Regions from separate parts of the Tistrella arctica genome, predicted to be linked through region 1. Evidence: riboswitches for the same ligand, from Rfam matches in the RefSeq annotation. Region 1 holds a riboswitch; each other region holds the start of a gene.
What was found. A riboswitch is a leader RNA that binds a small molecule or an ion and turns the genes downstream of it on or off. The one in region 1 is predicted to bind cobalamin.
Positions count from the first base shown of each region.

Region 2: another riboswitch for cobalamin. It lies ahead of WG924_RS21930 ((2Fe-2S) ferredoxin domain-containing protein); the one in region 1 lies ahead of WG924_RS00055 (ribonucleoside-diphosphate reductase subunit alpha).
Region 3: another riboswitch for cobalamin. It lies ahead of WG924_RS02060 (TonB-dependent receptor plug domain-containing protein); the one in region 1 lies ahead of WG924_RS00055 (ribonucleoside-diphosphate reductase subunit alpha).
Region 4: another riboswitch for cobalamin. It lies ahead of WG924_RS14455 (energy-coupling factor ABC transporter permease); the one in region 1 lies ahead of WG924_RS00055 (ribonucleoside-diphosphate reductase subunit alpha).

Region 1 covers NZ_JBBKTV010000001.1:6,906-14,154, reverse strand. The annotation lists gene WG924_RS00065 (thiolase family protein) at 1-780, shown strand, start outside; gene WG924_RS00060 (ribonucleotide-diphosphate reductase subunit beta) at 714-1,910, opposite strand; gene WG924_RS00055 (ribonucleoside-diphosphate reductase subunit alpha) at 1,901-3,823, opposite strand; cobalamin riboswitch at 3,958-4,184, opposite strand; gene WG924_RS00050 (AMP-binding protein) at 4,228-6,021, opposite strand; gene WG924_RS00045 (crotonase/enoyl-CoA hydratase family protein) at 6,116-7,018, opposite strand; gene WG924_RS00040 (TetR/AcrR family transcriptional regulator) at 7,202-7,249, shown strand, end outside.
Region 2 covers NZ_JBBKTV010000010.1:132,854-140,102, forward strand. The annotation lists gene cobN (cobaltochelatase subunit CobN) at 1-2,708, opposite strand, end outside; gene cobW (cobalamin biosynthesis protein CobW) at 2,730-3,782, opposite strand; cobalamin riboswitch at 3,940-4,228, shown strand; gene WG924_RS21930 ((2Fe-2S) ferredoxin domain-containing protein) at 4,464-5,249, shown strand; gene WG924_RS21935 (group III truncated hemoglobin) at 5,342-5,827, shown strand; gene WG924_RS21940 (glutathione S-transferase family protein) at 5,896-6,555, opposite strand; gene WG924_RS21945 (TetR/AcrR family transcriptional regulator) at 6,685-7,249, shown strand, end outside.
Region 3 covers NZ_JBBKTV010000001.1:462,566-469,814, forward strand. The annotation lists gene WG924_RS02055 (ABC transporter substrate-binding protein) at 1-216, opposite strand, end outside; gene WG924_RS02060 (TonB-dependent receptor plug domain-containing protein) at 220-2,181, opposite strand; cobalamin riboswitch at 2,348-2,576, opposite strand; gene WG924_RS02065 (SDR family NAD(P)-dependent oxidoreductase) at 2,673-3,467, opposite strand; gene WG924_RS02070 (YicC/YloC family endoribonuclease) at 3,547-4,437, shown strand; gene gmk (guanylate kinase) at 4,519-5,187, shown strand; gene WG924_RS02080 (calcium/sodium antiporter) at 5,296-6,285, opposite strand; gene WG924_RS02085 (calcium-binding protein) at 6,453-7,249, shown strand, end outside.
Region 4 covers NZ_JBBKTV010000006.1:90,575-97,823, reverse strand. The annotation lists gene WG924_RS14460 (methyltransferase) at 1-436, shown strand, start outside; cobalamin riboswitch at 822-1,089, shown strand; gene WG924_RS14455 (energy-coupling factor ABC transporter permease) at 1,200-1,892, shown strand; gene WG924_RS14450 (energy-coupling factor ABC transporter substrate-binding protein) at 1,889-2,239, shown strand; gene cbiQ (cobalt ECF transporter T component CbiQ) at 2,226-2,972, shown strand; gene WG924_RS14440 (energy-coupling factor ABC transporter ATP-binding protein) at 2,972-3,856, shown strand; gene WG924_RS14435 (GIY-YIG nuclease family protein) at 3,864-4,217, opposite strand; gene WG924_RS14430 (DUF2239 family protein) at 4,345-4,935, shown strand; gene WG924_RS14425 (sigma-54-dependent Fis family transcriptional regulator) at 4,965-6,977, opposite strand.

The DNA.
Region 1 (7,249 bases):
AATCCGCGCTTCCGCAGCCCGGCTCGGCCTGATACCAGCCTGCCCGATGCCGATCTGATGATCGACGCCCATATCACCATGGGTGAGACGGCGGAGAATGTCGCGGCGCAGTATCGTGTTCCCCGCGCCGAGCAGGAGAAGCTGGCGCTCGCCTCGCAACGGAAGGCCGCCGCCGCCCGCGCCGAAGGCCGGCTGGCCGACGAGATCGTGCCGGTGGCCACGCCTGATGGCGTGGTCGTCGACAGCGATGGCTGCCTCAGACCTCAGACGACGCTGGAGGCTCTGGCCGGATTGAAGCCTGCCTTCCGGCCCGACGGCACCGTCACCGCCGGCACCGCGTCGCCGCTGACCGACGGTGCCGCCGCCGTGCTGGTGACGTCGGAAGCCTTCGCCATCCGCCACAGCCTGCCGATCCTGGCGCGGGTGCGCGCCACCGCCATTGTCGGCTGCCCGCCGGAAATCATGGGCATCGGGCCGGTGCCGGCCACACGCAAGGCACTTGCCCGCGCGGGCCTGACCATCGCCGATATCGACGTGGTCGAAATCAACGAGGCCTTCGGCAGTCAGGCGCTGGCCTGCATCCGCGCGCTTGAGATCCCCGAGGCGATCGTGAACATCGATGGCGGCGCCATCGCCATCGGCCATCCGCTGGGCGCCACCGGCGCCCGCATCACCGGCAAGGCCGCGCAACTGCTGAAGCGCACCGGCGGTCGCTATGCCCTCGCCACCCAGTGCATCGGCGGCGGCCAGGGCATCGCGACCATTCTTGAAGCCGTCTGATCAGGCGCGTTCAGCGTCAGGTTGCCGAGCGGTGTTCTGCGGTCGAACTGCGCCCAGACACCGGCCGTGCCATCCCAGTCGCCCCGGCTGGCGGCCTTGGAATATTCGGTCGCGCGCTGCTCGAAGAAATTGGCGTGCTCAACGCCGTTCAGGATTTCGACCAGCCAGGGCAACGGATGCGGCACCAGCGGTCGTGCGCCATCCTCGACGTCGGAATAACAGCCATGAACCGGCCGCAGGCCAAGCTGGGTCAGCCGCCAGTCCGCGATATAGCGGATATAGGCTTTGATATCGGCCGGCGTCATGCCGCCCACCGGCCCCAGTTCGAAGGCCAGATCGATGAACCGGTCTTCCAGCGACACCATGGTGCGGGCCACGTCGGTGATGTCGTCGCGCACCGATGCGGTCACGGCGCCGGTCTCGCGATGCCATTCATGAAACAGGCGGATGATGCCGGCGCAATGCAGGCTTTCATCGCGCACCGACCAGCTCACGATCTGGCCCATGCCGTTCATCTTGTTGTGGCGGGGAAAATTCAGCAGCATCGCGAAGCTGGCGAACAGGGCCATGCCTTCGGTGAAGGCGCCGAACATCGCCAGCGTCCGCGCCACATCCGCAACCGTGCCGGTGCCGAAGCTGTGCATGTAATCGGCCTTGGCGCGCATGTCGCCATAGCCGCGGAAGGCCTCGAACTCGGCCTGGGGCATGCCCAAGGTCTTCAACAGCAGGGCATAGGCGTCGATATGCACGGTTTCCATGTTCGAGAACGCCGCCATCATCATCTGGATCTCTAGCGGCTGGAACAGCGGGATATAGCGTTTCAGATAGTTGTCGCCGACCTCGATATCCGACTGGGTGAAGAAGCGGAAGATCTGGGTGAGCAACTGGCGTTCGGCATCGCTGACCCGGTCGGAATGCCAATCCTTGATATCCCCGCCAAGCGGCACTTCCTCCCCCATCCAATGGGTTTGCTGCTGGCGCTTCCAGAAGCCATAGGCCCAAGGGTAGCGGTCGACGTCATAGCTGCCGGTCGTGGTCAGCAACCCGACACGGCCGGTACCGACCAGGGTCATCGGATCGAGGTTGCCCGCGATGAGACCGACATCCGCCGCCGTCATCCTCACTGACATGCAAGGCATTCCTCATAATCGGTCGGCGTGGCGGATGCCGCAGAGCTCGGTGCCGTGTCCGGCCCCGTATTCACCAAGGTGTCGGTGTCACCCGCGAAGCCCGCACGCTGCAACGACCGCGACCGGCAGTAATACAGGCTCTTCACCCCCCGCTCCCAGGCGGTCCAGTGCAGCATATGCAGATCCCATTTATCGATATCGGCCGGCAGATACAGGTTCAGTGACTGGCTCTGGCAGATGAATGGCGCGCGATCGGCGGCGAAATCGATGATCCAGCGCTGGTCGATCTCGAAGGCGGTGCGGAACACGGCCTTTTCATCGGCGGTCAGCGCGGCCAGATGCTGCACCGATCCTTCATGGCCAAGGATGGACTGCCAGACCGCCGGCCTATCCAGCCCCTTGGCGACCAGCAGCCGGACAAGATGCGGGTTGCGTACCGATATCGCGCCCGACAGGGTCTTGTGGGTGTAGATATTGGCCGGGATCGGCTCGATGCAGGCGCTGGTGCCACCACAGATGATGCTGATGGATGCCGTGGGCGCGATGGCGAGCTTGTGGCTGAACCGCGCCTGCGTGCCGGCTTCCGCCGCATCGGGACAGGGGCCGCGCTCACCGGCCAGAAACACCGATGCCCGGTCGGCCTCCCGCCGCAGCTTGCGGAAGATGGCGAGATTCCACGCCTTGGCCATGGCGCTTTCGAACGGGATACCCCGCGCCTGAAGAAAGGCGTGAAAGCCCATCACGCCCAGCCCGACCGAGCGTTCGCGCATCGCCGAATAGCGCGCCCGGGCCATGCTGTCGGGCGCGGTCTCGATGAAGCTGGTCAGCACATTGTCGAGGAAGCGCATCACATCCTCGATAAAGCCCGGCGCCTCGTTCCACGCATCCCAGGTCTCGATGTTCAACGAGGCAAGACAGCAGACCGCGGTGCGCTCCTGGTCGTGATGGTCAAGGCCGGTGGGCAGGGTGATCTCGCTGCACAGGTTCGAGGTCGACACGCCCAGCCCCAGCATCCGCTGGTGGCGCGGCAGCGCCCGGTTGACGGTATCGATGAACAACAGATAGGGCTCGCCGGTCTGAAGCCGGGTTTCAAGAATGCGCTGCCACAGCCGGCGGGCATCCACCCGCCGGATCTCGCTGCCGTCACGGGGGCTGCGCAGCGCGACGTCATCCCCGGCCTTCACTGCCGCCATGAAGTCGTCGGTGATATTGACCCCATGATGCAGGTTCAGGCCCTTGCGATTGAAATCGCCCGACGCCTTGCGGATCTCCAGGAATTCCTCGATCTCGGGATGATGAATGTCCAGATAGACCGCCGCCGATCCGCGGCGCAGCGACCCTTGCGAAATCGCCAGGGTCAGGCCGTCCATGACATGAATGAACGGAATGATGCCCGAAGTCTCGCCACAGCCCTTCACGGTTTCGCCGATCGACCGGACCTGACCCCAATAGGTGCCGATGCCGCCGCCATTCGAGGCCAGCGCCACATTCTCGTTCCAGGTCCGGACGATACCGTCCAGGCTGTCGGGCACGGCGTTCAGGAAGCACGAAATCGGCAAGCCCCGCGCGGTGCCGCCATTGGACAGGATGGGTGTCGCCGGCATGAACCACAGCCGTGACATCGCATCATAGATCCGCTGGGCATGGCCGATATCGTCGCCATAGGCACAGGCAACCCGCGCGAACAGATCCTGATACCGTTCCCCCGGCATCAGATAGCGGTCGCGCAAGGTCGCCTTGCCGAAATCGGTCAACAGGGCATCGCGGCCATGATCGATGACAAGGTCCGAGGCGCGTGGCGCCGGTGCCAGCGGGGCCGGCAGCGGCGCATGCCGTATCCGGCCGGCCCCGACCGGCGCGGTAACGGGAACCAGATGACCATGACGGTCGAAATCGAAGGCCGGCGATGACATGGTGCTCACCCATCTGCCCTGGCGGACCGGTTCCGGGTGAACGCAGGGCGATGAAGGCCCCTGCGACGGTCCGGAACACCCGGACAAAGGCATGACCTGCCGCCTGCGCCCGCCGGGACTCCCCGCCCAGGGACGTTTCAACAGGTTCGCGGCAGGTCTCCTGGCTCGCGGGTCGCCGCTGCCACACAGGCCTTCCCGGCATGTTGCCATGCCAGTGACACCAGATCGTGTGGCCGCTCGCCGCCTACAGTTGCGGGGACAGCTTCGGCCTTGGCGGGCGCAATTGTAACGCCCGCCGCACCGAATTCCCTCTTAGCCCCATATATAGTGGATACAGGGAACCGAGAACGCTGCATCTTGTACAGATCCCCGGCCCGTCGTCAAGCCTGCCATCCGGCCTGCGCTTATCCGGCAAGGCCGAGGCCCAGCCGGGCCAGCACGGCCTCGATCGCCCGCCATCGGTCGGGCGTCACCTCGCCGCCGATCGTGATGCGCTTTGCCGCCGGATCCTCGCAAGCGACCACCAGCCCGTCGCCGGTGTCGCCGAGGGCCGCCCGCACCCGATGTTCGGCCGCAAGCTGACGCAGGCGGAAGCGTGCGATCTTGCCAAGCGGGGTCAAGGGCAGGTCGGGCAGCACGAAGACATGGCGCGGCCGCGCCGGCGGCTCGGCGATGTGCGCGGCCATGAAGGCCGCGATGTCGTCTTCGGTGCAGGTCATGCCGGCGCGCGGCATCACATACAGCACCGGCAGTTCTCCGGCATAATCGTCGGGCATGGCAACCGCCGCCGCCTGGGCGACCGCCGGATGGGCATGCGCGACCTCCTCGATCGCCACGGGATCGATATTGTGGCCACTGCGGATGATCACGTCCTTGGCCCGGCCGATGATCCGGAGCTCGCCCGAAGGCAGCACCTCGCCCAGATCACCCGATCGCAGCCAGCCATCCTGCGGACGATCGACGGTACCGGCAGCGGTGCGATAGCCCTGAAAGACATGTGGACCCGACACCAGAACCTCGCCGCGCGCACCGGGGAGACAGGCCGCGTCGACCGCGCCCAGCGCCACGCGTGCCAGCGGCACCGGCGGGCCCACGGCATGATCGTGAAACCGGCCGTCAGCCGGCTGGACCGACACGATCCCGCCGGTCTCGGTCATGCCATAAAGCTGACAGACCGGGCGGGCCGCGATCTTTTCCACCCGTGCCGCCAGTTCGGGCGCCAGCGGCGAACCGCCGGTCAGGATGGCCCGCAGCCGGTCGAGGCGCGCGGATCCGCGCGGGCTGTCGGCGATGGCTGCCAGAATGGTCGGCACACTGCCGATCATGCTGGTGGCGGTCTCGTCGACGATCTGCCAGAATCGCCCGACCACCGCCGGGTTGCGCAAGGCGGTGGCGGTTGGAAAAATCACCGTGGCGCCTTGCGACAGCGCCGCCAGCAGCACATCCACCGCGCCGCCGACATGAAACAGCGGCAGGCCGGTGAGCACGCGATCCTCGGCGGCCATGCCACTGCCGGCCGCCGCCATCAGCGTCGCCGCTGCCAGATTGCGGGCCGACAACTGCGCCAGCCGCGGCGCACCGGTCGTGCCACCGGTGTGAATGAAGGCCGCCACCCGGTCGGGATCATCCGGATCGACCGCCCCATCCGCACCGGTACCCCCGTCCGCACCGGTACCAACGAAGTCGGCCCAGGTAACAGCCCCCGGCCTGGCGGCGCCCATCGGCACCTCGACCACCGTGGTCACCATCGGCACCGACGCCACCGCCGCCATTACCCGGGCATGCACATCCAGCGCCGGATGCGGCCCCATGGTCACCACCACCCGAACCCGCGCCAGGGTCATCTGGGCCGTCAGTGCCTCGGCCGACAGCAGCAGGTTCATCGGAAAGGCGATACCGGCCGCCGTGGCGGCGATCAGCGCCGTCACGGCCTGCGGCACGAAAGGCAGCAGGATGGCGATACCGTCCTCCGGCCCGACGCCCGCGGCGCGCAAGGCCGCGGTCATCTGCCGGATCTCGCGGACCAGGGCCGCATAGCTGGTCGTGATCGGGGGCGATCCGGCGGCATCCGGCAGATAATCCAGCGCCGGGTGATCCGGACGCTCTGCCGCGATCTGTGCCAGCAGATCATATGGTGTGGGTGTCGCGTCGAGGCGCGCGCGCAGCGCCGCCTCACGCCCGTCTGTGCCGGTCGGCATGGGCCGTATCTCCCTCCCTTTGGGGACGTGTATTCGTTTTATTATTCTTGTCGTTGGCGCCCGTTATCCGGCCGGGCGCCGGCCGTGCGCGGCCTCAGCCGTCGCCGTGGCCGCCCATCTCGCGGATCAGGGCCCGCGCCTCGTCGCCCTCGGGGATCGGCCGGCCGCTATCGCGCCAGGCAACCGCCGCCTTGAAGCCCTCGGCCTGGGCATAGCGGCGGAACCACAGGCCTTCGGGGTTGTGGCGGGTGATGCCGTCGAACACCGTCGCCATCATCTGCGACTGTTCCAGGCCCTGGGTCAGCATCACCTGATTGACCACCATCTTGTGCATGGCCAGATGCCCGCGCGGCACGCCGGCGATACGCCCGGCAAGCCGCAGGGTCGCCGCCTCCAGCTCCGCCGCCGGCACCGCCTCATTGGCCAGCCCCCAGGCGGCGGCGGTGCGGCCGTCGATCAGGTCACCGGTGAACATCATCTGCTTGGCCCGCGCCGGGCCCAGGCGATAGGTCCACATCGCCGTGGTCGGGCAACCCCAGACGCGGGTCGGCATATAGCCGATGCGGGCATCCTCGGCCATGATCAGCAGGTCGCAACACAGCGCGATATCGCTGCCCCCGGCCGCCGCCGCGCCATGAACCTTGGCGATGGTCGGCTTCGAACACCGCCACAGGCTCATGAAATCCTCGGTATTCCGCTTCATATAGGCGTAGTCGACCATCGGATCCCATGGAAAGCGCTCCTGCTGACAGGGATGCTCGACCATCTGTTCGGCGGTATCGGCAAGGTCATAGCCGCCGCAGAACCCCTTGCCCGCGCCCTCGACCACGATCACGTGAATATCATCCTGCGCCTCGGCCCACGCGACGGCGGCCCGGATATCGCGCGGGGTCTGATCGGTGATCGCGTTCAGCCGCTCAGGTCGGTTCAACAGCAGGCGGGCGATGCGCGGGGCCTTGGGGTCGGGCGCGATGATCAGTGTTTCGAATGCAGGCATGTCGGGCTCCATATCCGGGGCAGGCGGCTGGTACTATCTCACAGTCAAGTCTGACTGTATGGCGATGGAAATTGACAGTCAATCCTGACTGTCAGGCCACAAAGCCACCCACCTGTTGAAATGTCACCGCAGGCATGGTTGCAATCGCGGCACCTCACCGCCCGGCCCGGAGATCCACCCGCCATGACCGATGCCCACACAGCCGCCCAGAACGATGACCGGCCGATCCGG
Region 2 (7,249 bases), on a different contig from region 1:
CAGGCGGCGGGCGTGGGCAGCGAGCGGCTGTCGAGCGAGAAGAAATTGCGGCCGGTGGGCAGCACCTCGGGCCGGCCGCGCGTCGGCGCGCCCGACGGCCCCGGCGCCACGAACCGGCCATCGAGGCCATGCAGCAATGCGGTCATCTCGGCGGCGCCGCAGGCCTCGATCGCCGGCCTGATCACCCGCTCGGCCACCGCCAGCACCTCGGTGGCGCGGATCCAGGCCGGATCGGCCGGCCGCGTGCCCGCCACCAGATCATGAGCCAGGGCTTCCAGCCGCTCGATCGTGTCGCCGGCGCTGCGCCAGCCGGCGGCATCGCCCAGCACGGCGGGCTTGGGGCCGGTCCAGGGGGCGGCGAAATCGCGTGACAGCGGATCGAAGCCGCCATCCGCCGGGTCGCTCAGCCCCAGATCCAGCGCCAGAGCCCTGAGGATCGAGGCGTCGCCACTCTGGCCGGCGTGGCGCGGGCTGCGCAGGATGGCCACCAGCAATTCGGTCAGCCGGTCACCATCGGGGCTGCTGCCGAAGATGTGCAGCCCGTCACGGATCTGAAGTTCCTTGATGTCGCAGAGATGGGCGTCGATCCGGGCCAGCGCCGCTTCCTCGGCCATGCCGGCCTCGACGCCGCAATCCTTGTCGAGCCCCAGCCGTGCCGCTTCGGCGACGATGCCGCGCCCCAGTTCGGGCAGGCGGCGCGGGTCCAGCCCGGTCGCCTCGTAATATTCATCGACCAGCGCCTCCAGCCGGCCCAGCGGGCCATAGCTGCCGGCGCGGGTCAGGGGCGGGGTCAGATGGTCGATCACCACCGCCGCCGTCCGGCGCTTGGCCTGCGCGCCCTCGCCGGGATCGTTGACGATGAACGGATACAGATTGGGCAGGGGGCCCAGCACCGCTTCCGGCAGGCAATCGGCCGACAGCGCCAGCGACTTGCCCGGCAGCCATTCCAGATTGCCATGCTTGCCGACATGCACCACCGCATCGGCGCCGAACGCCGTGCGCGCCCAACCATAGAAGGCCGCATAGCCATGGGGTGGCGGCAGGGCCGGGTCGTGATAGCTCTCCACCGGATCGATGTTGTAGCCACGCGCCGGCTGCACCGCCACCGCCACCCGCCCGAAGACATGCACCGGCAGGCGGAAGGCGCCATCGGCCACGAAGGGGTCGTCGGCCGGATCGCCCCAGCGGCCGCTGATCCGCGCCGCCGCCCCGGCCGGCATCGCCGCCAGACAGGTGCGATAGGCATCAAGACTCCAGGCGATGCCTGCCGTCTGATCGCCGTCATCCGTCGCCGCCGACGCGCGCCGCCGGGTCAGGTCGTTGGTGGGGCCGGCCAGAAGCCGGGCCATCAGGGTGGCGCCATCGGTCGGCGCATCACCGGTGTCATAGCCGGCGGCGGTCAGCGCGCCCAGAATCCGGGCGACGCTTTCCGGCGTGTCCAGGCCGACGCCATTGCCGATCCGGCCATCGCGGTTGGGATAATTCGCCACCACCAGCAGCACGCGTCGCCGCGCGGGCGGTGTCAGGCCCAGCCGCACCCAGGCGGCGGCCAGCGCCGCCACGAAATCCACCCGGTCGGGCTTCGGCGCCTGAACCAGGATCGGGCATTCGGTCGCCGGATCCCAGCGTGCCTCGGCCTTGAAGGCAACCGCGCGGGTCAGCACCCGGCCGTCGATCTCGGGCAGGCTGACATGCATGGCGAGGTCGGCGGGCCCAAGCCCGCGATGCCCGCCCGCCCAGGCGGCCTCGCTGGCGCCCGACAGCACCACCTGCAACACCGGGCGGTTCAGCCCGTCGAATGGTGTGCGGGCAGGCCCGCCCACCCCGGTCGCCGATCCCAGCGCGAAGGCCGTGGTGTTCAACACGATCGCCGCCCTGGCCCGGTCGAGCGCCGCGCGCACGAAGGCCGCCGCCGCCGGATCCTTCAGGCTCTGGGCATGGATGGCCAGTGGTGCCAGCCCCTGCGCCTCAAGGGCCGCCGCCAGCGCATCCACCGCCGCGGTCTGGCCGCCCAGCGCCAGGGCGCGATAGAACACGATGCCGGCGACCGGCCGGCCGGTCGCCACCGCCGCGTCGATCCGCTCGATATCGGCGCCGCTCAAGCCGTGCAGGGGCTGGGCGGCCGTGCTGTCGGCGGCGGTGCCGTCACCCGCGCCGGCCAGGGCCGGGTGCAGCCCGGCGGGCGGCAGCGGCACCGGCGCCGGGCCAGGTTCGGCGCGCCGGCCCAGCAGATGCTGGGCATGAAGCAGCAGCCCGCAGGCATTGCCGACGCCATTGCCCGAGAAATAGGCCAGCACCCGCCGCCGCTCCGCCGGCGACACCGTCGACAGCCCGTCGAGCGAGGCATCGGGCTTGTCGTCGCCGGGGATCACCACCAGGGCGATCGGCCGGGCGCGGGCGATCTCGGTCAACCGCTCCAGCCCATAGGGCCAATAGGCGGTGCCGCCCAGCAGGCGCACGATCACCAGCCGGGCATGGGCCAGCGTCCGGTCCACCCACAGATCCACCGACATCGGGTGCTTCAGGCGCTGAAGATTGACCAGCCGCAACCCGGGTGCGGCATCGCCCAGCCGATCCCGCGCCGCCGACAGGCAGGCAAGTTCGGTGTCGGCGGCGGTGACCACCACCATTTCGGCCGGGCTCTGGCGCAGGTCGATGGCCTCGTCGCCATCATCGATCCGGCCGGGTTCGGCTGCCAGCAGATGCATCGGGGGCTGCCCCGCCCGGTCTCAGGCCGCGGTCCGTCCGCCGAGCGCGGTCGCGACCGCCCCGGCATCCAGCCCCTGCGCACCGATCACCACCAGCCGTGACCGCCGGGCCTCGCCAGCCCCCCAGGGCCGGTCGAAATGCTGCTGAAGCCGTGGCCCCACGCCTTGAACCACCAGCCGCATCGGCTTGTTTGTCACCGAAACGAAACCCTTTACCCGATAGATCGGATGATCGGCCACCGCCGCCGTGATCCGCCGGCTGATGTCATCGGGGCTCATGCCGTCGGGAAGCTCGACCACGAAGCTCGCAAAGGCGTCATGGCCGTGCTCCTCCTCGCTGGTGCCGTCGTGATGGCTGGGCCGGGACGCGATGTCGTCCTCGGCCGCGGCGCCGATCCCCAGCAGCACGGCGGGGTCGACCTTGCCGCCTGCCGCCTCGATCACCCGGGTTGCCGGCCGCAATTCGGGCGCGATCGCCGCATGGGCGCGGGCCAGTCCGGCCGCATCCAGCAGATCGGTCTTGGTCACGATCACCATATCGGCGCAGGCCAGTTGATCCTCGAACAGCTCGTCGACCTCGGCCTCATGGTCGAGCGAGGTATCGGCGGCGCGCTGACGGTCCAGTGCCTCCGGATCATTGGCAACCCGGCCTTCGGCGAGCGCCGCGCCATCGACCACGGCGATCACGCCGTCGACCGTCGCCAGGGTCTTCACCGACGGCCAGGCGAAGGCCTGCACCAGCGGCTTGGGCAGCGCCAACCCGCTGGTTTCGATGATGATGTGATCGGGGCGCGGCTCGCGGGCCAGCAGCGCTTCCATGGTCGGCAGGAAGTCATCGGCGACCGTGCAGCAGATGCAGCCATTTGCCAGTTCAATCACGTTTTCATCAGGGCACGTGTCTATGCCGCAACCCTTCAGCAGATCGCCGTCGATACCGACATCGCCGAATTCGTTCACGATCAGCGCCAGACGCCGGCCGCCGGCATTCTCGATCAGATGCCGGATCAGCGTGGTCTTCCCCGCGCCGAGAAAGCCGGTGACGATCGTCGCAGGTATTTTCGACCGGGTGCTCATGCGCGCCTCACGTTGGTTCAATCGGGTCGCGGCAACGGTAGAGGCGTGTGGGGGCCGCCGTCAATCCGCTGTCTTCAGACCGCATGGCGAACCGGCCGACGCCATTCCGGCCACGTCGACGCCGTGAAAACGCGTTGCAGACGCAGGTCCGGCGGTCTAGCATCAGGGCTGCACAGGTGCCGTTGAGTGGTCCGGTCAGGGTCACTCGCGGAGAATTGGGAAGTCGGAACGCGATCCCGGATCACCCGATCCGGCATGGCGGAAGCCGACGCTGCCCCCGCAACGGTAGGACATGCGGCAAGCCCGTCGCAGCCACTGGGTTTCACCCCCGCCAGCATCGGCCGGGGCGGCCTGGGAAGGCACGGGCCCGGAGGATCAGGACCAGACGCGGTCCTTGAAACCTCCCGCGGTCGAGCCCGGAAACCAGCCTGTGACACGACCGGCAAGCCGCGGAGGGCGGTGCGCGCTGATCCAGGGCCGCGCATGCGGCTGTTCCGGACCCCGCCGGACAGCCCGCCCCATATGCCGCCCCCCCGGACATCGCCGCACCCGCTTCCGCTGCCAGCCATTGACCCATGAACCGCCGATCCGTTTCGGCGGAGGCGATTGGTGACAGTGCAACGATGGCGATTTATCCAGACATCTCAAACCGTTATCGATCAGCCGCAGATCGCGGCCGCGATGCCGGCTGACCACACGACGCCAGCCTCGCCGACGATTGCCCGGATCGACCATGACGCGGTCATCCTGCTGGTGCGGCGCGGCCAGGGCAGCCCGCGCCGGCTGGAAACCCTGCGCGCGGCCGTGGCCGCCCGGCTGCGGGACACCGCGGGCTTCGACGGGCCGGTGGTGCTGGCCTTCACCGAACTGGCGGTACCAGCCGTCTCGGGCGCGCTTGGCGACCTGGCCGGCGGCGGCCATCACGCGGTGCTGCTGGTCGATCTGGTGGTGCCGGCCGAGATGAGCCTGCGTGGCTGGCTGCCGGGTGCCCTGCATGACTGGGCACAGCGCCATGCCATCACCCTCGACATCAGCTTCAGCGCCCCGGTTGAGGGCGACCCGCTTTTCGTCGACGCGATCGCCGCGCGCATCGCCGCCAGCGACCACGACGACATCCGCAACAGCCCCGCCATCGACACCAGGCCGTCATGGAACGACCCGCCGGAGCATGCCCATCACATCTTTGCCTGCGACGGGCCGCGCTGTGCCCATCGCGGCGCCGGGCCGGTGTGGACGGCACTGCTGGCGGCGCTGGAAGCGGCGGGTCTGCGCAACAAGACCCCCGATCGGGTGATGATGACCCGCAGCCGCTGCCTGTTTCCCTGCAATCGCGGACCGGTGCTGACCCTGCATCCCGGCGGATACTGGTATGCGGTGCCCGATGCCGCCGCCGCCCGGCGGATCGTGGACGAGCATCTGAAACAGGGCCGGCCGGTCGGCGATCTTCTGTTCCGCGCCGCCACGTGACCGGAGGTCGCAGGCCGGCCCCGCCGCTTGTCATCCCGTCGGGGCGCGCCCATAAGATGCATATGGAATGCATTGAATGATGAGGCCCTGCGATGTCGCTGCACCCCGAGGGCGGCCCCGAACGGCGGGCCGCGCTGACCGCCCGGATCATCGAGGAGACCGGCCTGACCGATGCGGTCATCGGCCAGGTCGTCGACCGCTTCTATGACCGGATCCGCGTCGATCCGGTGCTGGGCCCGGTTTTCGCCGCCCGCATCGCCGATGAGCGCTGGCCGGCCCATCTGGCGCAGATGCGCCGGTTCTGGTCGTCGGTGGCGCTGATGACCGGCGATTATCATGGCCGGCCGATGCCGGCGCATCTGCCGCTGCCGATCAGCGGTGCCGATTTCGATCATTGGCTGGCGCTGTTTCGCGACACCGTCACCACCATCTGCACCGAGGCCGGCGCCGCATTGCTGATCGATCGGGCCGGCCGCATCGCCGCCAGCCTGGAGATGGGCATCGCCGTCGGGCGGGGCCAGATGCTGCGCCGCGGAGAGCGGCTGTCGTCCGCCTCTACCCACGAACCGGTATCCTGAGCACCCGTCAACGGCCGACGACCCCCACCCTGCCCGACATCACCACCCGGTCAGACCGCCCTGGCCGCTCAGATCCCGACCGCCGGCAGCGGCTGTGCCAGCCCCTCACGCGCCAGCGCCCGCTGCACCGCCGGCCGGGCCAGCACGCGTTCCGCCTGGGCATGCCAGTTCGGATACAGCCCCGCCATGTCGGTGCCGCCGCGCCGCCCCCACAGATAGAAGACCAGCAGGAACGCATCGACCACCGAATAGCGGTCGCCAAGCGCCCAGTCGCGCCCCGAAAGGCGGGCATCGATGCGCGACGACTGGTCGGCGATGGTCCGGGCCGCGCGGGCACGGATGCCGTCCTGCGCCGCCGGATCGTCGCTGAACCGGTTGCTGCGCCACAGCCCGCCATAGCCCTGGCCATGCATCACGCCCGACAGCTCGCTCAGCCATTCCAGCGCCCGGGCATGGCCCAGCGGATCGGCGGGCAGCAAGCCAGCGTCGGGGTGGCTGAGCGCCAGATACACCAGGATCGCCGGCGCCTCGGTCAGCGTGTCGCCCGCGGCCGTCACCAGCACCGGCACCCGCCCCTTGGGGTTGACCGCCAGGAAGGCCGGTGCCCCGGTCTCGCCTGCCTTGATGTCGACGATCCGGTCCTCATAGGCAAGATCCAGATCCTCAAGACCGATCCGCACGGCCAGCGAGCAGGCGGCCCTGGCATAGAACAAGGTGATGTCGGACATGGCGGCGGGGGCTCCACAGAAAACGGTCTGTGGATTATTAGTGAACGATCGTGCTTTTTGGTCAAGGCCCCTATGCTGGACCGGCGCCGAGGCGATGCCGCGGCCAGATATGCGACCAGGAGCGAATGGATGAGCAAGGCGGAGACCACCCGGCAGCGGATCATCGCCGCGGCGCTCGACCGCGCCAGCCTGCACGGCATGCAGGGGCTGAGCCTGGGGGAGCTGTCGGCGGCGCTCGGCATGTCGAAAAGCGGGGTCTTCGCCCATTTCGGGTCGAAGGAGGCCTTGCAGGCCGCCCTGCTGGACGCCATGCAGGACCGCTTCGCCGCCGTGGTCTGGCGGCCGGCACGCGCGCAGCCACCCGGCCGGGCTCGGCTTGCGGCGGTGTTCCTGAACTGGCTGGCCTGGGTGGATGGCCATCATCTGCCCGGCGGCTGCCCGCTGACCGCGGCGGCCGTGGAACTCGACGACCAGCCGGGCCCCTTGCGCGACAAGCTGGTCGAGGGTCAACGTCAGTGGCAGACCCTGCTGGCGGACCTGGTCGCCGCCGCCTGCGACCGCGCCAGCCCCACCGGCTGCGACCGCGACCGCGCCTTCCTGCTGTTCGGCATGGTGCTGGCCTATGCCCAGACCAGTCGCCTGCTGCGGGATCCGGCCGCACGCGATCGCACGCTGAATGCCTTCACCCGGATCA
Region 3 (7,249 bases), 460 kb from region 1:
CAGCCCGGCGGCAGGGCCGGCATCGATCGCCGCCGGCCCTGCCGCCAGCCAGGTGACCGAAACCAGCCGCCCCGGTGGCGCCAGCCGCAGCAGCAATTCATCCGCGCACAGGTTCATCGAGACGATCCGGGCCGGCGCCGCCCCGACGGGTGTCGCAGCCGGGATCATCGCCGCAAGGATCATCGCCGCCACGGCCACAGGGCTGCGCCGGATCATGGCTCAGAACCGCATCCGCAGGCCGGCATAGGCTGCCCGCCCGCGTGAACCATAGCCCAGAACCTCCTGATACTGCTCGTCGAACAGATTGTCGACCCGACCGAAGATCTCGGCCCGGTCGGTGAGGTCATAGGCCGCGGTCAGGCCGACCAGCGTATACGCGTCCAATGTGACGATGCTGCGCGTGTAGCTGGCGTCATAGGCCCAGTCCTTCTGCTCGCCGTTATGGACCACCGACACGCCGGCGCGGGCGCGATCATCCAGAAAGCGGGTGGCGATATCGGCGCTGGCGACATGCGGCGCCCGGCGGACAAGCTCCTCGCCATTGGCATCCTCACCATCGGTATAGGTATAGGCGAGGCGGATGTCCATCCATCCGACCGGCCGCAGGGTCAGCGATGCCTCGATGCCGTCGATCCTCGACGTGCCGTCCAGATTGATCGAGGTATCGCCGGTGCCCTGGATCAGCCGGTCGATATCCTGGCGGAAATAACCGAGATCGGCGGTGACACGGCCATTGAGGAAGGATTGCTCTACCCCTGCGTCCCAGCCCTTCGCCCGTTCCGGCTTCAGGTCGGGATTTCCCCGGTAACTGGCTGAATATCCGAACAGTTCAAAGAGGGTCGGGTTCTTGACCCCGGTGCCATAGGATGTGCGCAGCCGCGTGCCGGTGCCGTCGATCACCCAGGCGGCGGTCAGCCGGTAGGTGGCGGCATCGTCGAACAGCTCGTTCTGATCCAGCCGGCCGGCCGCCGACAGGAACAGGCTGTCGAACAGGCCCAGCCGGTATTCGGCGGCATAGCCGGTGGCATCGAAGGCCCGGTCGACCGATGACCAGTCGCTGTGGGTGCGCACGGTCTCGCGCTCATATTCCGCCGCCAGACTGATATCGTGGCTGGCGGGCAAACCGGTGGTGGTGTCGACGCTGTAATCGGTCTGATAGTCGGTCTTCAGGCGCCGCCCCAGATAGGTGCTGGATATCGTGCCGTCCGTGCGGTAATCGCGGTCGTGCTCGGTATGGGCCATGCCCAGCTTGTGGCGCCATCGGCCATCGGCCATGGCATAGCGGGCCTCGGCGCGGGCGAAGCTCTGGGTGCCGCGGGTCTCTTCGTCACCGTCGACGGGCAGGGTGGAATAGCCATCACCTTCAGCGCGATAGCGCAGGGTCCTGCCAACCAGGGCGAATTCCAGATCCTCGGTCGGCCGCCAGCCGAATTTCGCGAAGGCCGAGCGGTTGCGATAACCGTCGGTCTCAGGATTGCCCGCCCGCTCGTCGGCGACCGAGATGCCGTCGGTGCGGAAGCTCTGCACCGAGACCATGCCGTCGAAAATCTCGTCGCCATAGGACAGGCTGCCCACCGCCTCGCGGGTCTCGAAGCTGCCGGCCTCGGTCCGCAGACTGCCCGACAGCGGGCCGGCGCCGCGCTTCGTGGTGATGTCGATCACCCCGCCCATGGCGTCCGATCCGTACAGCGCGCTCTGGGGGCCGCGCAGAACCTCGATCCGCTCCACCTCATAGGCCAGCAGATGGGCGAAATCGAATTCCGAGCCGGCCGACGGGTCCGAGACCTCGATGCCGTCGATCCGCACCAGGGTCTGATTGCCTTCCGACCCCCGGATGCGGATCTGCGACAGGCCGCCGACCGAGCCGGTGCGGCTGACCGCGACGCCGGGCACCAGCCGCAGGGCATCGTCGACATGGCGGATCTGAAGCGCTTCAAGCTGCTCGCCGGTGATGACCGTCACCGCGCTGCCGATCGCGGCCAGTGGTGTGGGCGTGCGTGCGGCCGATACCGAGATCGGCCCGAGCGGTGTCACCTCGTCGTCGGAGGCAGCCTGTGCAATGGGCGACGACAGGCCGGCGGCGAGCGCGGCTGTCAGAATGGCGGCCGTGGTGACATGGCGGTTGGCTGGCTGGCGGCGGACGGAGTCCGGGCCGCGGAAGCGGGCAGTGGTATCAGGCACCGATAGACCTCGTTCAGCAATGTCGATCGGTCACTGCGAACGAGGCCAGCATGGTATGCGGCTTTGTGCCTGTTGGAACCGTGCCTGAAGGAAGACGGGTGTCCGGGGCCCTGACGCCGCCACCGCTTGCAAAAACCCATCGGTACACCCCGCCCGACGTGCTCGCCCGTGACCGCGAATGACGGCAGGTCTCCTGGCTCGCAGGTCATCGCACCGCCATCGCCTTCCCGGCCTCGATGGACCAGTGGCAGTCAGGATGGGGCACTCGCTGCTTACAGTTGCGGGGGCAGCCGCGGAATTGCGATCGCCGGCTTCGGCCGTGATCGCGCACCGCATTCCCTTTTCATCCCCGATCGACCAAGTCGATCGCGGACACCATCAGTGGCGCCATGGTTGCGCAATCGGGGTGCGTCTGGCAAGAGCATATCGCAGGGCGTCGGCGCGTTTCGCGATGGCGGGCCGGCCAGCCACGGACATGGCGGTCCTGGTGGCTATTTGCCCGGCATCCGGCGCAGAAGCGCATCCGCCCAGGATGCCGGCAGGGCTGCCAGCAGCCAGACCACCGCGGCCAGTTGCCAGGGAAAGGCGATCCGGGCGCGATTGCGGCAGAGCCCCCGGCGGATGATGGCGGCGGCGCGATCGGCATCCATCAGGTAGGGCATCGGAAAGCGGTTGCGCCCGGTCATCGGCGTGCGCACGAAGCCCGGGCAGACGACGGACACATGCAGGCCGCCCTTGGCGAGGCGCGGTCGCAGACCTTCGCCCCAGGCCTTGACGGCGGCCTTCGATGCGGCATAGGCGGGGGCACCGGGCTGGCCGCGATAACCGGCCAGGCTTGAGATGATCGCAATCGCCCCGCGTCCCCGGCCCAGCATCAGATTGGCGGCCGGCAACACGGTATTGACCACGCCGTCGACATTGACCGCGAAGATCGCGCGCGTGACCTCGGCCGAAACGGTGCCGCCCGACGCCGCCTCGTTTCCCGATATGCCGGCATTGGCGACGACCAGATCCAGGGGAAGGGTCGTGTCGGCGCGGGTGAGCCAGTCTGCCACGGCCCCGGCATCGGTCACGTCGAACAGGGCCGTATCGACCGTCGCACCGCTGGCGCGGGCGGCGGCGGCCACACCGTCCAGGCGGGCCGCGTCGCGTCCGTGCACCGACAGCCTGACGCCCGGTGCCGCATAGGCCCGGACCAGTGCGGCGCCGAGCCCGCTGGACGCACCGGTGATGGCGATGTGGCGGGGCGACAGGCGGTCGCGTGGCGGGCGGGTGTCGTCGGGCATCTGTGGCAATCGCTGCTTGGCGGGGGCTTGCGGGGTTCGTATAGTCCGCCGATCATCGCTCATCCTCAGGAGATTGGCCATGGCGCTCGCCAGCATGACGGGATTTGCCCGCGCCGACGCCGGCGATGCGCGCTATCGCTGGAGTTGGGAGGTCAAGAGCGTCAATGGCCGCTCGCTGGATCTCCGCATCCGCCTCGCCGCCGGCTTCGATCAGTTCGAGCCGGTGATCCGCCGGGTGGCCCAGGACCGGCTGCGGCGCGGCCATGTCAGCGTGCAGCTTGCCATGGTGGTCCATGCCCGCGGCACGCGGCTGCGCCTGGACCCGGATGTGGCCGACGGGCTGGGTGAGGTGATCGCCGATCTGCAGCGGCGCTTCCCCAAGGCCAAGGCGCCGCGGATCGATGGTCTGCTGCGCGTGCCCGGCCTGATCCAGGCCGTGGAGCACGAGGAAAGCGAAGCCGCCCGCGCCACCCGCGAGCACGCGATGACCGACAGCCTGATCGTGGCCTTCGACCGGCTGGTTGCGGCGCGCGCCCAGGAAGGCGCGGCCCTCGCCCGGCTGATCGACGAGCATATCGATGCGATCGGCGGCCTGATCGCCGATGCCCGGGCGACGGCCGCCGCCCAGCCCGAGGTGATCCGCAACCGGCTGGACGAGCTGATCCATAGCCTGCTCCACGACCGCGCCGGCCTGTCGGAAGACAGGATCATCCAGGAGGCGGCCGTGCTGGCCGCCAAGGCCGATATCCGCGAGGAACTGGACCGGCTGGACGCTCATGTCGCCCAGGCGCGGGCGTTGTGTGCCGACGACGAACCGGTCGGCCGGCAGCTCGATTTTCTGGCCCAGGAGTTCAATCGTGAGGCCAATACCCTGTGCTCCAAATCCTCGGACACCACGCTGACCCGCATCGGGCTGGCGCTGAAGACCCGGATCGACCAGTTGCGCGAGCAGATCCAGAATGTTGAGTAAGATCCTTGATATAAAGGGATCTTTTGGAATGATGGAAGCGAGACACGTGATGCAGACTGCCGGACCGGCCAAGGTGTGGGCATGAGTGATGCCGCCACCACCAGCCGCCGCCTTCCCCATGACCGGCGCCGTGGCCTGATGCTGGTGCTGTCCTCGCCATCGGGCGCCGGCAAGACCACGCTGTCGCGGCGGTTGCTGGCCAGCGACGACGACATCGCCTTGTCGGTGTCGGTGACCACGCGCGCGAAGCGGCCGGGTGAAGTGGATGGGGTGGATTATCACTTCATCGACAAGCCGGCCTTTCAGCGGATGGTCGATGACGATGCCCTGCTGGAACATGCGACCGTGTTCGAGAACAGCTATGGCACCCCGCGCGCGGCGGTGGAGGCGACATTGGCATCCGGCCGCGACGTCCTGTTCGATATCGACTGGCAGGGCACCCAGCAACTGGCAGACCGGGCGCGCGACGATCTGGTGACCGTATTCATCCTGCCGCCGTCGATCGTGGAACTGGAGCGCCGGCTGACCACCCGGGCCCAGGACAGTGCCGAGGTGGTGGCCAGGCGGATGGCCAAGGCGGCTGATGAAATGAGCCACTATGCCGAATACGACTATGTGCTGGTAAACGATGATGTCGATCGCAGCCTGGCCAATCTGGAAGCGATCCTGCGGGCCGAGCGCCTGCGCCGCAAGCGCCAACTGGGCTTGAGCGGCTTCGTGAATGGCATGCGCGAGGATGCCGGTCGCTGAGCTTCGCTCGATCGGCCGTCGTCGCGATCGGTCTGACCATAAACGACTGATGGCCCGCATCGGATATCCGGTGCGGGCCATCAGTGTATTGTCGGGCAGGGCAATGGCTCAGGCGAGGCCAAGCGCGCCGCGTACCGCCGGCGACAACTGCACGACGAAATAGAGCACATAGGCGGCCAGGAACACCCCGGCCTCGCGCCGGCCGATCCGCCAGCCGGTCCAGGCGAAGACCAGCAGCAATCCGGTTGCCGCCGCCATCACCCAGATATCGAGCGCCAGCACCTCGGGCGGGATCGCGATCGGCTGGACCAGGGCCGTGACACCGCCGATACCGAGCGCGTTGAAGATGTTGCTGCCGATGACGTTGCCGAAGGCAACCTCGCCATGTTTGCGCAGCGCCGCCATCACCGAGGTGACCAGTTCCGGCAGCGAGGTGCCGATGGCAACCAGCGTGAGGCCGATCACCGCTTCGGACAGGCCGAAGGTCCGCGCCACCTCGACCGCGCTGGTGATCAGGAAATTCGCCCCCAGCATCACGCCGGCGATGCCGATCCCCGTGATCAGCAGGCTGCGGCCGATGCTGGCGGTCTTCACCGGCTCCTGCTCTGCCACATAGTCCGCCTCGGCGGCATGCATCCGGGCGGTGGCGTCGTTCATCCGCTTGTCGGATATATAGCTGTAGATGGTATAGCCAACCAGACCGACCAGGAACAGCGCGCCCGCAATCCGCCCCAACTCCCCGCCCAGGCAGGCGAGGATCAGGGCCAGGGTGGCCAGCGTCAACATCGTGCCGTCGCGCCGGAAGGCCTGCGGGTTGACCAGGATCGGCAGGATCAGCCCGGATGTGCCCAGAATCAGCAGGATGTTGGCAATATTGCTGCCGACGATATTGCCGATGGCGATGCCGGGCGCACCGCCCAGCGCCGCCTGAAGGCTTGCGACCAGTTCCGGTGTGGAGGTGCCGAAACCCACCAGGGTGAGGCCGATCACCATCGGCGAAATCCCCAGCCGGGTGGCGGTGCCCACCGCGCCGCGGACCAGAAGTTCGCCACCCAGAAACAACAATCCCAGGCCGGCGGCGAGCAGAAGATAGGTCATGCAGTCTCCGCAAGGTGTCGATGCCAGAGCGAGGTGGCTGGGACGCAATGTCGTCTGACGACATGTCATCTTCAAGGTCGTTGCCTGAGAATACTGGCGGCGGTGACCTGTCGCATCCCGTTTATCCCCCGGTTCAGGGGGGGTAACGGTTCATCGCGATCACATTCGTGTGTTCGGCTGTGTCTCGTTCTTGTCAAGACGCAATACGTGTGACGATTATCACAATCAAGATCCTCGGCACCGGATGTGCGACGTTGGCGCCGCTGCGGGCAAACGGACATAGGTTGAAATCACACGGGAGCGGAACCCCAATGGCGGATGTGGCTGCAAACTCCACCACGACGGCGAATTTCGGCGTGGGCGAGAACAGTTTTCAGTATGGCGGCCGATTTGACGTCGCTGGCGACGTCGATTGGATTCGGATCAACCTGACCGCAGGTGTGATCTATCGGTTCTATGGATCGGCACAGACCGATGCCGATCCCGATGCCGGTGACATTCTGATGTATCTGCGCCGGCCGGATGGCGGGATGTTGATATCGGACGGCGAAAGTGGCGTCGGGCTGAACGCCTATTTCGAATACACCCCCGCCACCAGCGGCTTCTATTATGTCGCGGTTGCGGAATATGAGGAGGTGGTGGGCAGCTATGATGTGACGGTGCTGTCGTTCTCGGCAGCGGGCGCGGCTGCTTCCGCCAATCAGTTTCTCACATCGCTTGGCAACAGCAATGTGTCGTCCGGCAGTGACGCCGTGCGCATCGCCGGACAGGGCAACGACTATCAGAACAATTATTTCCGTATTCTCGGCGAACAGGGGAATGATTCGCTGTGGGGGGATGCGCGGGTCAATGTCATTTCCGGTGGGCTTGGTGATGATGTTGTCTTCGGCCGCGACGGGGCGGATGAGATCTGGGGCGGGCTTGGTCATGACACGCTGAACGGCGATGGCGGTGACGATCAGAT
Region 4 (7,249 bases), on a different contig from region 1:
CTGGATGAAGATCGGGCTCTACAGCGCCACGGCCCGGCGCGATCTGCTGGCGGCGCGGCTGTGGCTGGCGCGTCATGGCTGGCGCGGCGACGCGGCCTCGATGCGGCGCTTCCGGCGCGATCTGCTCGACGGCCGGCTCGATCCCGCTCTGGCGCATCTGGTGACCTGTGGTGATTTCTATAACCTCAACCATCTGCGTGACCTGCTGTTTCACGAGCAGGAGGTGCTGTTCACGGTGTCGATGATCGCGGCGCATCTCGATGCGCTTGGGTTGAGTTTCGCTGGGCTTTCCCTGCCGGAAAGTGATGTCATGCCCCGCTATCGGGCAATGTTTCCCAATGATCCGGCGGGTGCCAACCTGGAAAACTGGGCCGCCTTCGAAAGGCGGAACCCCAAAACATTCATCGAAATGTATCATATCTGGTGCCACGATTGAATCTTTGCTGGACCCACGATGGCCGGATTTTCGATTGAAATGTAGCCGCCTTGCCGGAAGAATGATGGCGTCACGATACTTATTTGGAGCGGCTATGATGACACACGGCAATCACCACATCTCCGGCAGCAACGATCTGTGGCAGGAGCCGTCCTGTGGGGGGCAGGTGTCTAAGACGCGTCGGCATTGGTCGGCACCTCGATTGACGGCGATGCTCGTCGCGACCACGGCAGCTAACTTCAACGGCGGTGGGAGCGACGGCACCTTCTTCTCCTGACCTGAGGCACCCGATGGGCCGGAATGATCTGTGACAGGCGGTGCTGCCGCTATCCGCCAGTGACAGATCACGCCCCTTCGCCCGCTTGACACACAGCGCAACCACAGATCACAATCCGGTCACGAAGGTCTGCCATGCCGGCGCTCAGAAGGGCGCTGCCAGGGCGGTGAAAAGGGAACATGGAAGCGGGCGGTCGCCCGCGAAGCCATGGCTGCCCCCGCAACTGTAAGCGGAGAGTCTGTCGCCCTGCTATACCACTGGGCAAGACTGGCCACTGGGATACCGGCCACCGGGGACTCCGGGTCGGGACACTGGGAAGGCCGGCGACGGATGATGACCCGCGAGCCAGGAGACCTGCCTTCGCGTCTGACAGGGCCACTCTTCGAACGGGGCGTTCGGATGGGGGCGGGATATATCGGCGGATCGCCGGTCATCTCCGAAGGCCTTGCCGTGTGAAGAGGCTCGATCAGGCTTCGGAGGATCGGCATGCATATTATGGAAGGCTATCTGCCCGCGACGCACGCCGTGGGCTGGGGCCTGGTTTCAGCACCCTTTGTCATTGCCGGCGCGCGCCGCATCGTGAAGCTCGTGCGCGACAAGCCCGAGGTCAAGCTGCTGCTGGCCGCATCGGGCGCCTATGTCTTCGTGTTGTCGGCACTGAAACTGCCATCCGTGACCGGCAGTTGCTCGCACCCCACCGGCACCGGGCTCGCCTCCGCCCTGTTCGGCCCCACCGTCACCACGGTGCTGGGCGCGATCGTGCTGTTGTTCCAGGCGCTGCTGCTGGCCCATGGCGGGCTGACCACGCTTGGCGCCAACATCTTCTCGATGGCGATCGTCGGGCCTTTCGTGGCCTGGGGTATCTTTCGGGGCATGACCGGCGCCGGACTGAGTGCTGCCCTCGCGATCTTCTTCGCGGCGACGCTGGGTGACCTTGCGACCTATGTCACCACCTCGCTGCAACTGGCGATCGCCTTCCCCGATCCGGCGGGCGGGGTGGCCGGTGCCGCCTCGAAATTCCTCGGCATCTTCGCGATCACCCAGATCCCGCTGGCGATCAGCGAGGGGCTGCTGACCGCGGTGGTGTTCAATATGTTGAGCCGTTACAGCCGTGGCGAGCTGCTGAGCCTGAACGTGCTGCGCGGCCGCGCCGCCGCCGCTGGAAAGGTCGCATCATGATCAAGCGCAATCTGGCGATGCTGGCCGCCGTGGCGGCACTGGCGATCGCACCGCTGCTGATCCACCCGCCCGGCACGGTGGAATTCGCCGGCGCCGATGGCGAGGCCGAGGCGATGATCACCGAGATCCATCCCGATTATCAGCCCTGGGCAAGCCCGTTGTGGGAGCCGCCGAGCGGCGAGATCGAAAGCCTGCTGTTCGCGCTTCAGGCCGCGATCGGCGCCGGGCTGCTGGGCTATTATTTCGGGCTGCGGCGCGGGCGGCGCGATGCGGCGGAAGATGGCGCGACCGGGGCTGTCACGCCCGTCGTCGATGCGCCGCTGCGGAGCGGCAATGCGCGCCATTGACCGCAGCGCCCATACCAATCGCTGGCGGCACTGGCCGGCGGCGGAAAAGCTGGTTGTCTGCGCCGGGTTGATGCTGGTGTCGCTGCTGGCCGCCGGCTGGGCCGGGCAGGTGATCATCCTGGCCGGTCTGGTGGTGGCGCTGCTGGCAGGGGCACGGGTGCGGCCGGGCGATCTGGCGCGGGCGGCGATGGTTCCGGTCGGGTTCATCGCCACCTCGACGCTGGCGCAGATGGTGACGCTGGATCTTTCGACCGGCTGGCCGGTCTTCGGCATCGCCGGCCCGGAGGCGCGGCTTCAGGCGCTGTTCGTCGGGCAGCGGAGCCTGACCTGCGTGACGGCATTGCTGGCGCTGGCGCTGACCACGCCTTTGACCAGCATCCTGCAATTGTTTCAACGCCGCGGGCTGGCCGGCGACATCGGCGATATCGCGCTGATGATGTTCCGGATCATCTGGCTGGTGCTCGATTGTCTGGAAGCCGGCCAGCGTGCCCAGGCCGCCCGGCTGGGGCATGAGGGCGCGCGTCGGATGATCCGCTCCAACGGCCGCTTGCTCGCCAGCCTGCTGCCGCGGGTGCTGGACCGCGCCCAGCGGATGAACACCGGGCTTGGCGTGCGCGGCTATGACGGCACGCTGCGCTTCGTCTCGGTCGAGGCGGCGGCGTCGGCGCCGCGCATCGCGGGCCTGTGCAGCGGCCTGGTGGTGCTGGCTCTGGGGCTGGCGCAACTCGGATGATGATTGTGACGCCCACGCATGACCAGACCGTGCCCGGCTTGAAGGCTGTCGGGCTGGAGGTCACCTATCCCGGCCGCACGCGGGCGCTGGACCGGGTGGATCTGGCGATCGCGCCAGCCCGGAAGCTGGCGATCCTGGGTGCCAATGGCGCGGGCAAATCCACCCTGCTGCTCACCCTGGCCGGCGGGTTGAAGCCGCAGGCGGGCAGCGTGTGGCTGGATGGGGCCGAGGTGGTTCACAGCCGCCAGGGGCTGGCGCGGCTGCGCCGCCGGGTCGGGCTGGTGTTGCAGGATCCCGACGACCAGCTATTCGCGGCAACCGTGGCCGAGGATGTGTCGTTCGGGCCGTTGAACATGGGGCTTGATGCCGCCGAGGCACGGGCGCGCACCAGCGAGGCGCTGGCGGCGCTGAACATCACGGCATTGGCTGGCCGCCCCACACACATGCTCAGCTTCGGCCAGCGCAAGCGGGTGGCGATCGCCGGGTTGATGGCGATGCGCCCTGGATTTCTGCTGCTCGACGAACCCACGGCCGGGCTCGATCCATCCGGCGTCGACGATCTGATGCGGCTGCTGGACGGCGTGGCGGCATCGGGCACGGCCGTGGTGGTGGCGACCCACGACATGGATCTCGCCTATGGCTGGGCCGACCGGATCGCGGTGTTCGGCGACGGCCGGATCGCCTGTGACGGCGCGCCTGACACGGTGTTTCAGGACCATGACCTGCTGCGCCGGCTGGGCCTGCGGCCGCCGATGCTGGGCCGGCTGGCCCAGGCGCTGGCCGCACGCGGCATGATCGACCCGGCCCGGCCATTGCCGCGCCGCCTGGATGATCTGCTTGTGGCGTTGACCGGCCAAACCGGCGCGGACCAGCCACCCGGCTGACCGGGGCTCAGATGACCTGCGCGTCCAGCACCGCCCGCCAATGCGCCAGCCGGTCCTTCAATTGGGCGGTGCGGATATAGGGCAGGATGTCGTCCTCGTCCTCCAGCCGTTCCAGAACCTCAAATGTCAGGCTGTCGGCGCCATGGCGATGCCAGGCGTCCTGAAGCGATCTGTGGGGATTGGTGCCCAGGCGCAGCGTGAACCAGATCCGGTTGCGGATGGTGTCGAGCGTCGGGGTCTGGCCGATCCAGATATGGGGCCGGAGATCGGGCTGGACGGCACAGCGGATGGCATAGATGCCATAGGCGGCCTTGCGCTCCTTATAGGCGGCGACGGCGCGCTTGCGGTCGATCCCTGTCATGACGGTTCTCTCTTCCTCGATCTGGCATGCGGCTTGGGTTGCGGACGGTAATATAACCCGGGTTATATTGACAGGGAGATTATTAACCGGGTAAAAATCTGCCACACCCCGTGCAGGAGGCTTGCCCGTGACCGACCGGACCCAGCGACCCAGTACCGCCTTCGATGGCGCGCGGCGCCTTGCGGCGGGGCCGCTGATCGAGGTGGCGTTGGCGGTGAAGGCGGCCGCCGATGCCGGGGCAGCCGGGCCGCTGCTGATCTTTGACGACGCGACCGGGCGGGTGGTGGATGTCGATCTGCGCGGCAGCCGCGCCGAGATCGCGGCCCGGCTGGTGGCGCCCGCGCCGGCAGAGACCACGGCGCCGGCGACGGCCGCGCGCGGCCGGGGCCGGCCGAAGCTTGGGGTGGTCGGGCGCGAGGTCACCCTGCTGCCGCGTCATTGGGACTGGCTGGCCGCCCAGCCGGGAGGCGCCTCGGTGGCGCTGCGCAAGCTGGTGGAGGCCGCCCGCCGCGACGTGGGCCCCGATCAGCGCCTGCGGATGGCGCGTGAGACCGCCTATCGCTTCATGAACGCGATGGCCGGCGACCTGCCTGGCTATGAAGAGGCGACGCGGGCGCTGTTCGCCGGCGACCTGTCGGGGTTCGAGGCACGGATCGCGGGCTGGCCGGCCGATATCGCGGCCCATGCCAGACAATTGGCGTCCGGTGCCACGGCTTGAGCGGCGGTGCGGTCAGTGCTGCCCGGATGTCAGCCGTGCTGTCGTGATTTCAGCCGGCGATGCAGGGTGGCGCGGTGGATGCCGAGCGCCCGTGCGGCGGCACTGATATTGCCGTCATGGGCGGCCAGTGCCCGGGTCAGGGCATCATCGGTCATCGATCTGAGCGATGCCATTGGCGCTGCATCCGACATCGGGGCCGCAAAGACCGGTGCGGTGTGGGGCAGACATGCTTGCGGCAGGGGCATGGGCGGACCGAGTGGCCGGGCCGCGCCGATCTCGCCCGGCAGATCGGCGGGCGTGATGGTGCTGCCATCATCGGCCAGGGCCACCAGGGTGCGGAGCAGATTGGCCAGTTCGCGCAGATTGCCCGGCCAGTCATGGCCGGCAAGGCATTGGCGGGCGGCGGGATCGAGCGTGATGTCACGGGCCGGCGCGCCGGTTGCCTGGAACACGGCATCGATGATCGCGTCCAGAGGCTGGCGATCCCGCAAGGGCCGCAGGGTCACCGACAGGTAGTTGAGGCGGTAATAGAGATCGCTGCGGAACCGGCCATCGGCGACCGCCGCTTTCAGATCCTGATGGGTGGCCGCCACCAGCCGGAACCGCACGGTCACCGGCCGGCCGGCGCCCAGCGGCAGAACCTCGCCATCCTGCAGCACCCTGAGCAGCCGGGCCTGAAGCCCCAGCGCCATGTCGCCGATCTCGTCGAGGAACAGAATGCCGCCTTCGGCCTGACGGATGCGGCCAGGGCTGCCGCGACGCCGGGCGCCGGTGAAGGCGCCGTCCTCATAGCCGAACAATTCGCTTTCCAGCAGGCCTTCGGGGATCGCCGCGCAGTTCACCGCCACCAGCGGTGCCGACCGCAGCGTCGACGCCTGATGGGCCGCGCGCACGAAGACTTCTTTGCCGGTGCCGGTTTCACCCTGCAGCAGCACCGGGATATCGGCATCGATCGCGCGGGTTGCGCGGGCAAGCATGGCATCGCTGGCCGCATCCCAGACCATGGCGCCGCGCAGCGTCAAGGCGGGCGGGATCGTGGCGGGCAGGGTCGGGGCGGCGGCACGCAGGCGTGATGGTGCCGTCACCGGGTGCAGCACCGGCCGGCCGGCCGGCCGGCTGATCCGCAGATGCATCGGCACGCCGCCGGCGCGGCTGGTCAGCAGGCGGGCATCGCCGCTGACGACCCCGCCGCCTGGCCGGCCGCCATCGATGATCGAGCCGTCGAACAGCGCATCCCAGCCGGCGGCGCCGATGGCGCCGGCATCCAACCCCAGCAGCCCCAGGGCGATGCGGTTGGCGGCCGACAGCCGGCCATCACGGAAGGCGAGCAGGCCTTCATGCGGCGTGCCCAGCCAGGAGGGATGCGAATGCAGCCGCACCAGCAGGTCGGACCCGTCGGCCTCGGCTGCCTGCATGGTCCAGCGATGTTCCAGATTGGCCACCGCCAGCCGCACCAGGGCACGGGCATGGGTCTGTGGCCGTCTTGCATCGCCCGACAGGTCGAGCACGCCGGCGATCCGGCCGGTGGGATCGCGCACCGGCATGGCGGTGCAGATCAGCACCCGGTTCTCGTCGAGATAATGTTCGGCGCCGTCCACCTCGACCAGCCCGCCTTCGGCGAGCGCGGTGCCGACGGCGTTGGTGCCCTCGTGTGTTTCCGACCAGCAGGCGCCCGGCTGCAGGAACACCCGCCGCGCCCGGCCGGCAAAACCGTCGTCGCCGCGCGCATCCAGAATGAGCCCGCGGGCGTCGGTCAGGATCGCGACGCCATCGGCATCGGCCATGGCGCGGGCCAGAAGATCCAGTTCAGGGGTGGCCAGATGCAGCAGAGTGTGGTTGCGGTCGCGCTGGCGGCGCAACGCCGGGGCCGCCAGCGGATCCTGGCGTGCCGGGCGGTTCATCGCCAGGCCGGCCGAGGCACAGCGCTGCCACGACCGGCCGATCACCTCGGGCACGGCATTGTCGGGCAGGCTGCCGGCATCGCGGAACTGGCCACGCACGCCGTCGAGCACCCGTATCTGTCGGCCGGAGTGCTGTGACATCCGGGCGTTTCCCCTGTGGCGCCCCTGTTCTTGATTGTGGTGCAGACTATGTCGCATGGACTGCCCACGTGTCGCGGCGGCGGGCGCCTGCCTGCCGCGAGACTGATGGATCAGCATGCCCGCTCTTCGCGGCAGCCGCAAGCGGCCCGATCCGATGTCGCACAACGCGGCACCCGCCGTCGCGGGCCGCGACAGGCCGGCGTGTCGCGTGCTGTCGCATTGCACGGCCCGTGCCGTCATCCGCTGGCGGATATCCGGCAATCGCATCATCT